DNA from 3 places in the Colwellia sp. BRX8-9 genome. Region 1 is predicted to be linked to each of the others. Evidence: riboswitches for the same ligand, from Rfam matches in the RefSeq annotation. Region 1 holds a riboswitch; each other region holds the start of a gene.

Region 1 (4,290 bases):
TAAGGATTAGTGTGGGTAATACGGATATCTGGTTTGTTGATAAGGTTTTAATGTGTAATTTGGCTGTAAAAAGGACACCAAATCAATAAGCTCGGTCACGGTCATAACATCGTTAAAGACCTTCATCTTTGATTTTCCTTCAGGTGTTCTTAGCTTAGGCGAATGCGGGTTGGAGAATTTATGAGATGGATTAATTATTGAAGTAACTAATTCAGCGTAAGTTATGATTTTAGTTTTCTCACCCCCAAGGGAAACAGAGATATCTTGTTGTTTTACAATACTTGAGTCCTCAACACCTTTTAGTGTGTGGCACGCTAAACATTGGTACTTTAAGAAAACTGTTTTACCTGTTTCAATATTACCTTTAGGCAGGCTAAATCCTCGTGGGGAATCAACCCCTTTATCACAACTGAATAGCGTTAATGACAAAACGATAAGTAAAGTGAATAGAATGTATTTCATTGTTATTCCTTAATTACTTTTTTAAGTTGAATTAATTAAAGCGCTGATCAAAACCATGAGTAAAGTCACACTAGTATTAGAATTTTTTCTTGCTTATTGATATCTACAAATTGTATAGATAAGCATTTTTCTGGTGATATCAAAGACTCTTCTGGGATAGCAGTACAAGTTAAAAAGCAGATAATTCCAAAAAAATTACACATAGCGCTTTCCACTATTAGGTTGATTTTTAGTCTAGTTGTTCTTATTTGAGGATTCAATTTTTCTTGGGAATACGTTGATATAGATCAATGATGTAGACGTTAATGAAAAACTAACAGCTTATGAATGAAGTAGGTAAATAACTTTGTCTATCCGATAACACTGAATAAATCATTCAGTGCGCAGCGCTTCTATGGGGATTAATTTAGCGGCACTTTTTGCCAGATGAATGCCAGCTAACAAACCAATAAGGGCAGAAAAGCTTAACGAACCTTTAATACATAAATATTAAGGTCAACTGATAGCGCAGGCTGTGTGAAAACTATTTTGAACTTGCGTAATTTGGAAATATCAACGACAAAAGACTCTGTAGATTTAAATCTGTAGTAAGTTTGGTGTCAAACTACCTTTGAATTTACATAGCGTTGCATAAAAATTGTAAGCTGAGTGTTTTCACACAGCCTGAGCGAACAGTCTACCTAAAGAAAAACCAAAAGCTAACTTCTGCAATACTTATCAAAGTAAGCTTTAATTATTAGATGATGAACGACCGCTGTGGTGGCTAAGCGGACTACTTATTAAAATTAAGATATGTCGTCTTTGTAGTAAAAGTGATCTGAAGAGATCAATCTCAGACATTATGCGTGTAACACATGAAAGCTCGATTTTAGGTTGTCATTTCGCCATGCTGATACTGAAATAAATTCAACATGACGGAGTTGTTATCAACATGACGTAGTTGGTATCAACATGACGTAGTTGTTATCAGCATGACGTAGTTGGTATCAACATAACGTAGTTGGTATCAATATGGCTGAGTTATTACCAATCAATACCTTTTTGTGCTTTTATATTATTATCAAAAGCATGTTTAATCGATTGCACTTCACTAACTGTATCAGCTAATTCTAAGAGTGAACGATGTGCGCCACGGCCTGTGGCTATTACATGTTGCATAGGCGGGCGATTAGCGATGGCGTCTAGTACTTCATCAAGATCAAGGTATTTAAACGACAGCATGTAAGTCAGTTCATCAAGTAGCACAACATCAACGGTTTCGTCAGCTAATAGTTTCTTTGCTTCTTTCCAAACAAGTTGAGCAGCGGCAATATCGGTTGATTTATCTTGTGTATTCCAAGTAAACCCTGTTGCCATCACGTGAAAAGGTACGCCGAGCTTTTCAAGGACATTTCTTTCGCCACAAGCCCAAGTGCCCTTTATAAATTGAATAGCTGCAGCGTTTAAACCGTGTCCTACTGCGCGAGTTAGTGTGCCAAATCCTGATGTTGACTTACCCTTACCGTTACCTGTAATTACAATTAATATACCGCGTTCATCAGTGGCAGCATCAACTCTTGCATCAACTTTATCTTTTACTTTTTGCATGCGTGCTTGGTGTTTTTCACTTTTTTGTGTTTCGTCAACCATGAGTATTCCTATGGGTAATTATAGTTTTTTTAAAGAGGAGAAAAGGCAAGGCTAACGTTAAGGGGGTCCCTTAAAAAATAGCAATTTACCGTGTATTCCCGCACGATTTTATTGATGTTAATGGTGGTGATCTTATTGTGGATAGGTATGCTGACTCATTGGCAACTCTTAAGTCACTACAATTTACAGTTGCGGGAACAGTCAAGGTTTCTCACCTTATTCCCTAAACACATTTACGTTGCGTTAGTTTACGAGATTTATAATTATTTACAATATCTAGCGGTATTAAACATCATTGATTTTATGTTTTTGATAAATAGAATCTAAGGCAAGGAATTTTCAGTAATAAAAATGCCAACAATACTTGTTGGCATTTTAGTGTTTTCTAATAATAACGTTATTTAACTAAGCCATTGGCTTACCAAATTTTTACACGTTTCTCAGGGGCGATATACATAGCATCACCTTCTTTAACGTTAAACGCTTTGTAGAATTCAGGCATGTTAGATAAAGAGCCTAATGCACGGAACTCACCAGGTGAATGAGGGTCAGTTGCTACTTGATTACGTAATGATTTCTCAACCTTTTTTCCACGCCATACTTGAGCAAAGCCCATGAAGAAACGTTGATCGCCAGTTAGTCCGTCAATTACCGGTGCTTCTTTACCATTTAATGAGGCAATATAAGCTTTATACGCGATAGTTACCCCTGATAAATCACCAATATTCTCGCCCAGTGTTAAAGAACCGTTTACATTTAAGTCTTCAAATACTGAATAGCCATCGTATTGTTTTACCAAGTCATCGGTGCGAACTTTAAAGGCCGCTAAATCTGCTTCAGTCCACCAGTTACGCATGTTACCGTCGCCATCATACTTACTACCTTGGTCGTCAAATCCGTGACCCATTTCATGACCGATAACCGCGCCAATACCGCCATAGTTAACCGCATCGTCAGCAGCTAAGTTGAAAAATGGTGGTTGTAATATGGCTGCAGGGAAAACAATTTCATTCTTAGTTGGATTGTAATAAGCATTAACAGTTTGCGGCGTCATGCCCCATTCTTGCTTATCAATTGGACCACCTAACTTAGCGACTTCTTTTTGATGAGAAACACTACCAGAACGCATTTTATTGCCAACTAAGTCATCACCTTTAATAACAAGTGCGGAGTAATCTTCCCACTTATTTGGGTAACCAATTTTAGGATCAAAGCTTGCTAGTTTTACATGGGCAGCTTTTTTAGTTGAATCAGACATCCACTCTAGTTCATCAATACTTGCACCATATGCTCCGCGTAAGTTTTCAACAAGCTGTGTCATACGGGTTTTAGCTTCAGGCTTAAAGTGACGGCTCACATAAACTTTACCAATAACCTCACCTAAATTGCTGTTAACTACGCCAACACCACGCTTCCACATTGGACGTTGTTCTTTTTGTCCTCTTAACTGCTGAGAATAAAAGTCAAAGTTTTCATTATCTAAGTCAGCGGTTAAAGAACCAGCAAAGTTACTTAAGGTATGGAAAGTTAAGTAAGTTTGCCAATCAGCTAATGAGGTTGCTGCAAATATTTCGCCAAAACCTTTAACAAATGAAGGTTGGTTAATAATGATGTCTTTTTGCGCTGATACGCCTTGAGCAGCAAGGTAAGCATTCCAGTTAAATGCATCAGTAACTGTGTTTAAGTCAGCGACATCGAATTTATTGTAAGTTTTACTGCTGTCACGAGTTTCAACTTTTGTCCAATGAAAACCTGCTAATTTAGTTTCAATTGCCATGACCGTTTGCGCAGCAGCTTTACCATTCTTCAAACCAGCTAAGTTGAACATATTTTCAATATGAGCAACATAACCTTTACGTAATGCGGCAAAACGTTCGGTTTCATCAAAGTAGTAATCTCTGTCGGGTAAGCCTAAACCTGTTTGCCAAATATGAGTGGCATAGCGAGTTGAGTCTTTACCGTCAACGCTGATATAAAACGCTAATGGGCTACCGACACCATTTTTTTGATTTTCACCAAAAAATGTCGCAAGTTCATTCTTGTCTTTTAAACCATTGATGCTATCAAATAATGGTTGGATAGGAGCCGTACCTGCAGTATTACGTGCATCCATGTTCATATATGAACGGAATAAGTCAGCTACTTTTTGCTCGTCGCTGCCCATTTTTAAATTTTCTGTTGCTGCTAATTCTTCAATGA
Region 2 (4,290 bases), on a different contig from region 1:
ACGACGTAGAAAGTGTTCCTGAAGAATACTTCGGCCTAGAAAAATACAAACGTACTTATAAAGCTTTAGAATTCACTTTCGAGAAGCCTTTTGCTGACGGTTGGTTCTTGCAGGGCTCTTATACTTTAGCTAAAAGTGAAGGTAACTCAGAAGGTTATGTTAACTCGACTCTAGAGCAAGAGGATGCAGGTTTAACACAAGACATTGATAATGCATTATTTCAGCATGGTGCCTATGGTGCTTTACCCAATGATCGTCGTCACACCTTTAAAGCTTTTGGTGCATACCAAGTTAATGATGAGATTTCAGTATCTGCTAATTTCAGTTTACAATCTGGTCGTCCAAGAAACTGTGTTGGTTTTATTCCGCTTGACGAACTTAGAGATGAGTTAGGTGTTGATGCTGGCGGTTTAGCTAATTACGGTGCTTCATCGTTTTACTGTGGTGGTGTCTTAGGTAATCGTGGCGATCAAGGCCGTACTCCATGGGTTAAAAATGTTGACCTAGGTTTAACATATAAGCCGGAATATGTTGATGGCTTAACCGTGAAAGTCAATGTCAGAAATGCCTTTAACTTTCAAGAAGTCACTGAATACAATGAAACAGGTGACGTAGGCTCGGCTTCATCGAGACTGCCTAACCCTAACTATACGACACCGGTAAACTACCAAGCTCCACGTAGAATTACACTGACTGCTCGTTATAGTTTCTAATTAAATAGTAAAGTTAAACATATTTAAATTAGCCAAGCCGTTCAGGTAAACTGAGCGGCTTTTTTATAGATGAATTTAGGCACTTCTTGCTATTACATTAAAGTATTAAGGGGGAGGACCACCTTGGTTTCCACCAGTATCACAAGATCCAAACGAATTAGCAGGTATTTCAGCTTTAAATCTAGGCCTCATCATGAAAGGAAAGGAAGAGGTTAAAACGTGCGCTTCTTCGGTTAACGAGAGGCTAAATGGCAAGATAGTTAAGTGCTCACTTTCGCTAAAGTGAACAACATTGACTCCTGTGCTGTTGTTTATAAGTGCACAGCTATTTGTCATAGTACTTACGCAATGTTGAATTTAAGGTTACGCTATGCTTTTTTACACTATATATATTAAGAGGTAATGCTTTGCTACAGCGGACTTTATATTTATTACGCCATGGTGAAATTGCTACACCGGGTATTTTAGCCGGTAAAACAGATGTCGCACTTTCTGAAAATGGCTTGCAACAGCTGTGGGACGTTAGCCAAAAATTACCAGAGATATCCTTTTGTATCAGTTCACCTTTGCAACGTTGTCAGGTGTTTGCCAAAGCATACTCATTAAAATACAGCATTAATCTCCAATTAAGCGATAACCTTAAAGAAATGAATTTTGGTGATTGGGATGGACAAACCTATCAAGCCTTGTGGCAGATAAAAGCCAGTGCTCTGCAGCCTTCACTGGGTGATTTTTGGCAAAACCCTTGGCAGCATACTGTGCCTAATGGTGAAGCTATGGCTGATTTTGTTAAGCGTGTCGATACTTGGTGGCAAGAATGGCTCGCAGACGCACCCGAAGGAAATACCTTGGTAGTTGCGCATGGTGGTGTTATCAAACACTTAATTGCGCGTGTACTTAATTTGCCTATGCCGGGCACGGTTCACATGAGTCATATTGATATTCCTTATGCAGGGCTAGTTAAAGTTAATATTTATACTGATGATAGTGGCGTTGATTGGCCAAAAATAGTGTGGTGATAAGTTACCTCGATAAGTCAATGAATTCGGTGTTATTGGCAATTAAACCTTGCTATTTTTAGTGAGCAGACGATAATCTCCAAACAAAATTATATAACTCATTTTTAATGTGGGAATGTGGTGAAAAACCGCAACTGTACCCGCAACTGTAAAAGCCTTTTAGTGGTAGTTAATAACCATAAAGCTTAAGTCAGGATACCCATTAATTTAGAGTCATTTGCCTATCAAAATGACAGGCAAAACCAACAAAGTCGAGCGGGTTTACTCGAACATTGTATTGTCGACTCTTGAGTTTTTCATATACTAAGAGATTGATTGTGCTCTGTTTGATGCTCCTTAAGTGTCAATAGTATGTGAGTAGCAATTTTTGAATAGTAGCCAGGATCAATCCTCATCAATAAATACCGCTAATACCGCATTGCTTTCAGTGCAGCATCTTTCTTGGCATGCCGACAGCCAACTTATTTTAGATGATATTTCTTTCACCATTAAAAAAGGCAGTTTTACTGGTATTTTAGGGCCTAATGGTGCCGGAAAGTCTAGCTTACTTCGCTGCTTATATCGTTACGTAAAACCTGATTCTGGTTTGGTGCAATTTAATCAAAAAGATATTTGGCAAAAGTATGACGCCTATCAATATGCTCAAGATATCGCTGTAGTTTTACAAGAAACACCCACCCATTTTAACTTAACTGTTCATGACGTTGTTGCGCTGGGTTTACTGCCACACAAAGGTCTATTTACCCGTGAACAAGCCAGCGACCGACTTAAGATAGACCGTGCTATTAAGCAAGTTGGCTTAGTGGATAAAAACTTACAAAATTTTGAACATTTATCCGGTGGAGAAAAACAACGCGCACTTATAGCTCGTGCTATAGTGCAAACGCCCAGCTTACTTATTATGGACGAGCCAACCAGTCATCTTGATGTTCGCTACCAAATTCAGGTTATTGAATTAGCTAAATCGCTAGGCATCACGGTTATTGCGTCTTTTCATGATTTAAACCTTGCCAGTGCGATGTGCGATCAACTGCTGGTGTTAGATAAAGGTAAACTGGTTGAGCAAGGGTCACCACAAGCGGTGATCACCTCTGAAATGTTATCAAATGTATTTGGTGTCTGCGCGCAAGTCTCTCTTCATCCACAACATAAGGTTCCTCATATTTCTTATTTCTATGGCTACGATACTCAAGAAAAAACGGCAGAAAGTAGAGCGTTACCTCATGTTTAAGGTCAATCATTCGTGGATTATTTTTCTGACCTTAGCTTTTGGTGTTATCAGCTTTATTGCGTCGTTATCTTTAGGTGCTGCAGATATTAGTTTTAGCGATGTTACTTCGAGTCTACTGGCTAGTTTATCCACAGATAAAGACGCGAGCGAGGTGATTTTTTATGAGCGTATTATTTGGGAATTACGTATGCCGCGCGCTATTTTAGCTTTTTTAGCGGGTTGTGGCTTAGCGGTTTCTGGGCTGATTTTACAAACGGTAACGCGAAATCCATTAGCCGACCCTTATCTTTTTGGTATTTCTTCAGGGGCTTCTTTAGGAGTCGTTATATCTATTGTTTTATTGGGCAGCACTATTTCTGTTGTAACACCTGTCGCGGCTTTTGCGGGCAGTTTAGTGGCGATGCTAATGTTGCTAATGATCTCTGGTCGTCGGCAAAGTCAACAAGTTGAATCTATGCTATTGGCTGGCGTAGCGTTATCGTTTTTGTTCAGCTCGTTTACTAGCTTGTTACTTTATCATACCGATCCACAAGCGGTTACGGCGATATTATTTTGGACTATGGGCAGTTTTTCGCGTGCGCAATGGTCTATTTTATGGTTTCCCGCGGTCGTTATTATTAGCTGTGTCATTATGATGTTAGCGTATCGACGCCAACTGAATGCAATGTTGTTAGGCGATGAAAGTGCTACAACCTTAGGTATTAATGTTAACCGCTTTCGCTTAGTGATGTTGGTACTGAGTTCACTGATCACCGCAACGTTAGTCTCTTTGTGTGGTGGTATAGGCTTTGTTGGCTTGATGATACCCCATATTGTACGATTTTTTGTTTCTCAAGGTACTGTTTTTGGCATTATGTTAACGGCTTTAGTCGGTGGTATTTTTATGATTTGGGTGGATGTATTATCGAGAGTTGTACTAGAAAACCAAGAGCTACCCGTAGGTGTTATCACTTCTGCTTTGGGGAGCTTATTCTTTTTATCCTTGTTGTACTTTCGCAAAAATAAAGCTTAAAGGAGCTATTGATGAACTTTGCTATTAAAAAAGTAACTGATGTGTTTAATCAACAGATCCAGTCGACTATCGATGGAAAAACTAAACCACTCGGCGCATTAGGCCAACTAGAAGATACCGCTAAAATTATTGCCGCTGTGCAGTTATCAACAGTAAATATTGACCGACAATCATTGAGTATAAAACATCCTAGTTTATTTATATTTGCCGGTGATCACGGTGTCGCAGCGCAAGGTGTTTCTATTGCACCGAGTGAAGTGACCTCACAAATGGTGGCTAATTTTGCCAGCGGTGGCGCGGCGATTAATGTCTTTT
Region 3 (4,290 bases), on a different contig from region 1:
CTGTTTGAACAACCGCGAATGATGGTGTGTCTTTCACATCACCGACACTCACTTGAATAGCCAATTCACCGGTTAAGTTCTTTTTACTGTCATCCGTTGCAACAATTGTGACAGCGAAAGGACCGACTTCACCGCTGTCAAAATCAGGAGCATCTATAAAGCTTAATTCACCACTTTGTGTGATGCTAAATAAACCACTTGAATCACCCGTAAGTGAAAGTACGATAGCGTCTCCATCGGCATCAGTAGCATTATAGGTGCCAACTGATGTTGTGTTTTCTTCTATCGTTGGGCTACTTGCGCCGGTAACTATTGGTGCGACATTACTTTTTGAACTTCCGCCACAGCCTGCAAGAGCAACAGTGCTCAGTACTAAACTTAATGGTAATATGTGTTTTTTAAAGCTAGTTAACATTTAAAATCCCTTAATTGTGTATTTTATTTTTAAGCTACGACCCTGCGATGTTCTATTCGCAAGATCTTGGTATTTGTCGTTAAATAAATTATTGGCGGCAAAAGATATTCTATGTTTGCCTTTTTTCCAGTTGACTGAAAAATCTGATACGGTGCGGTTGGCTGGATTACCATTACCTACATGACCGTTATTATTTTGAATTCTGTTAATGAGATTGAAGTACAAGTCTTTATCTTTACTTACTTTAAATGACATGTTCCATGCGGAATTCACCTTGTATTTCAACGCTACGCTGTACTGTTGATGATATATACCAGGTAGTTTCTTCTTATTAAATGCGACAAATTTTGATGTGGTTTCACTGTCTATAATATTGGCTTGTAGCGCGAAAGATAATTGTGTTAATAATTGATAATTTGTTTGAATTTCAATGCCTAACAAGTCTGCATTACTGACATTTCTATAGCTACCGACATTACTTGAGTTAAAAATGGCGACAATTGAATTTTCTAATTTTTGTTGGTAAATAGATGAAGATATAGACAAACTTTTGTAAAGGTACTGCCCCCCCATTGAGAGTGTTTTTGCTTCTTCTGGCAATAAATTATCATTACCCTTAAAGGAGCCTCTATCACCAAATAATTCGTATAATGTCGGTGTTCTAACACCATTACTTAAGTTACTGGTAACTTTTAAATTACCTTGCTTAAAGCTTAACCCGACTTCAGTTGTTTGATAATTATCATTGGCTACAAACTTAGCTGCACTGGATTGATTAATCGCTATGTTTGAATTTTTCTCTTGTAGGTTACTCAACAATGCATACACTTCTATGGGGAGTGACTCGGGTTGCCACTCAATGCGAGAGCCTATGTTGAGTTGTTCTTGTTTTGCTGAAATATCACATGACGCTATACCATTACATTGTGTTGGTTTTCCGTTGTGTTCGCTAACAGAGCTGAAATTTTGTTTATTAAAACTGACAAATGGCACTAGATTAAACTCGTTCCATGTAAGGTAAGGTTTAAAGCCGATATGTTTTTTTGTTGTTTCATAATCATTGATATCAAGTTTTATCGAGTCGGGACTTGAAATATAACGCTCATCTTTATTTTCAGCGTAGGCTTCAAATTCAATTGAATTTAGCCAAGGGGATTTGGTTAACCATTGATGTTGATAGCTATAGCGTAAGTTGTCAGAGTTTAACGTCGAATTGTTTTCAGGGGAGTTGTTTTGGTAATTAGGCAGGGCTTTTTCTTGATCGTTATATTGTACATTGACCCTGATCTGATGTTGATTAAATTGGAATATGTCGTTTATAAAAAAAGACTTCTTTGTAAACTCATTATTTCTTAATGCTTGTCTGTCAGACGTATCACTACTACTAAAGCCCGCTGGAACGATAAAATCGTAATCGTTGTCACTGTTAATATAATGACCACCAAAAGACAGACTGTGAGTTTTAAATGCTTTATTATAAAGCGCATTAACTTCTTGATAGCCAAATGAGCCGGTGGCCAAGGTTAATTTACTGGAGTCTTCAGTGGGGTTGTAAGTGTTAATGCGAATAACACCACCTATAGGGGTAGCGCCGGTACCAATCGCTTGATTTTTACTGATTTCAATACTTTCAATTTGTTCTGTGGGTATCTGGTTTAAATCAAAACCACCAAATTGGCTATCGTTAATCAGTTGACCATCAATATAAAGTTGGACCTGCTTACTACTCGACCCTCTAATTGAAACAGAGACAGGATTACCAATTCCACTTATTTGGCGAATTTGAATGCCATTTATCGACTGTAAAATATCGGCAAGCGTTTGCGATGAGTATATAAAGCTTTCGCGATGTAATACTTGATAATTAGGTGTATTAAATGACTGATCATTAACAACTTCAATGACTTCTATATCGTCAGTTGACACGTCTTCTACTTGCGCAAATACAGGCATCGCTATGAGTAAAAGAACAAAGATATTTCGTAAATAAGAAAAAATAATAACCTCAAAAAATTTTGAGGGAGGTACGGAAGGATCATGACAACTAGCTATTGCTAATGTCATTAAATTCCGTAGCGCCCACCGCACTGCAAGTCATTCGATATCATTTAGGCCGGTCTCCGGGCTTAACTTTACATAGCGTAAAGTATTACCGTTGCGGGGGCAGCGCTAGAATTATGCATAGCATGTACTAACTTCCCGATTATCTCTAATTTATACCTTGTTAAAGTATAAATATTGAGCACCTAATCAATTATGGTCGTTATTTTGAGACTATTAATATAGCTTGTCAACAGTTAGAGTATTAAATCTATAGTTCATGGCTAGTTAGCTTTAATCGTTCGACGGGTTTAACGCAACGTCATTTACTCTATATTTTGACCCAGCCCTTTGAGTTCAGAGGTAAAATATGTCGTATTATCAGAAAAATTTTGTTGCCAGACTATTTTATCTGATGGTATTAACGATGATCTGGTGAGGCATTTTTGACGTTACTGACACTTTAGTGACGGCAATTTCTTCTTTTTAATTAATAATGAGTCGTTCAATAACAGCCGATAAAACCTAAGCTCTACGGTAGGTATTTATTGTCTGCCAATTTCACCTAGGCTGTTTAATGGTGAGTTTGGCTAGTCATTATCAGCGACAATTGTCATTGTTATTGATTCGCTATATCCACTGATTTTAAAGTTAATTTTTCAATAATATTAGCTAGCTGATTTTTTTCTTCAGCACTTAATACCGATAATAGTTCTTGCTCACGAGCTAGCACCATAGGTATTAACTGTTGATATATCGCCAAACCTTGCGTGGTTAGTTTTAATAGCGAAGAGCGTTTATCGGATTTATCTGTGTTTTTAACCAATAATCCCTGAGCTTGCATCCTTGTTATTGCCCGGCTCGCCGGCATTTTTTCTAAGTTAGTTTGTTCACCTATCTGCTTTGCGGATAATAACTCTCCGTTACCTAAGCTGGCTAGCACTCGCCATTCTTGACGAGAAAGCTCAAATCTTCCTGTGTAAATGTCAGCAATATTATCACTCACTTTTACTTGTAGTTGCGTCAGCTGATAAGGAAAAAAGTTGGTTAAGTGTAAGCTTTTCATCGTTTAGTTATGCTCGGCTATGCTTGTGAAGTAATGTTGTTATCTACTCTAAATGATTCGGCATTTAAGTGATGTTTTTTCAATAATTTATAGAATTCTGTTCGGTTTCGCTGCGCTATTTTTGCGGCTTGTGAAACATTACCTTCGGTGGTTTTTAGTAATTTTGCTAAGTAGTCACGCTCGAATTGCTCTCTCGCTTCTTGAAAAGAAGGCAGCTGTGCACTTTCATTACGTAAAGCATTATTAATTAAACTCTCACTAATTAACGGCTCGGTAGATAAAGCGACGCATTGCTCAACAACATTTTGTAATTGTCTAATATTACCGGGCCATTCAGCCCTAATTAAAATCTCCATCGCGGCTTGGCTAAAGCCGTTTATTTTATGACTGGTACTTTTAATCGCGACTGTTAAAAAGTGCTGGGCAAGCAAAGGAATATCTTCACGTCGTTCAGACAGGGCTGGTAAAGTGAGTTCCACAACATTTAAGCGGTAGTAAAGATCTTCACGAAAGCTTTTATCTATGATCGCTTGTTGTAAATTTTTATGGGTAGCGGCAATAATACGGACATCGACTTTTACTGACTGGGCACTGCCGACTGGGCGCACTTCTTTTTCTTGTAAGGCGCGTAATAATTTAACTTGAAAGCTCATCGGCATGTCGCCGACTTCATCAAGAAATAACGTACCACCATGGGTTGATTGGAAAAGCCCTTGATGATTTTTATCTGCGCCAGTAAAAGCACCTTTACAGTGTCCAAATAACTCCG

The links. A riboswitch is a leader RNA that binds a small molecule or an ion and turns the genes downstream of it on or off. The one in region 1 is predicted to bind cobalamin.
Region 2: it holds a riboswitch for cobalamin, as region 1 does, so the genes downstream of both, H4J70_RS05565 (ABC transporter ATP-binding protein) here and cobO (cob(I)yrinic acid a,c-diamide adenosyltransferase) in region 1, are expected to answer to the same signal.
Region 3: it holds a riboswitch for cobalamin, as region 1 does, so the genes downstream of both, H4J70_RS05605 (TonB-dependent receptor) here and cobO (cob(I)yrinic acid a,c-diamide adenosyltransferase) in region 1, are expected to answer to the same signal.

The regions. Positions count from the first base shown of each region.
Region 1 covers NZ_JACGVN010000029.1:2,884-7,173, forward strand. Annotated here, with positions in the region: gene H4J70_RS18060 (c-type cytochrome) at 7-462, opposite strand; gene cobO (cob(I)yrinic acid a,c-diamide adenosyltransferase) at 1,486-2,091, opposite strand; cobalamin riboswitch at 2,214-2,358, opposite strand; gene H4J70_RS18070 (M13 family metallopeptidase) at 2,510-4,290, opposite strand, start outside.
Region 2 covers NZ_JACGVN010000005.1:46,397-50,686, forward strand. Annotated here, with positions in the region: gene H4J70_RS05550 (TonB-dependent receptor) at 1-713, shown strand, start outside; gene H4J70_RS05555 (hypothetical protein) at 819-1,049, opposite strand; gene H4J70_RS05560 (histidine phosphatase family protein) at 1,121-1,732, shown strand; cobalamin riboswitch at 1,805-1,954, shown strand; gene H4J70_RS05565 (ABC transporter ATP-binding protein) at 2,100-2,963, shown strand; gene H4J70_RS05570 (iron ABC transporter permease) at 2,956-3,975, shown strand; gene cobT (nicotinate-nucleotide--dimethylbenzimidazole phosphoribosyltransferase) at 3,987-4,290, shown strand, end outside.
Region 3 covers NZ_JACGVN010000005.1:56,875-61,164, forward strand. Annotated here, with positions in the region: gene H4J70_RS05600 (cadherin repeat domain-containing protein) at 1-415, opposite strand, end outside; gene H4J70_RS05605 (TonB-dependent receptor) at 416-2,479, opposite strand; cobalamin riboswitch at 2,509-2,680, opposite strand; gene H4J70_RS05610 (MarR family winged helix-turn-helix transcriptional regulator) at 3,075-3,521, opposite strand; gene H4J70_RS05615 (sigma 54-interacting transcriptional regulator) at 3,539-4,290, opposite strand, start outside.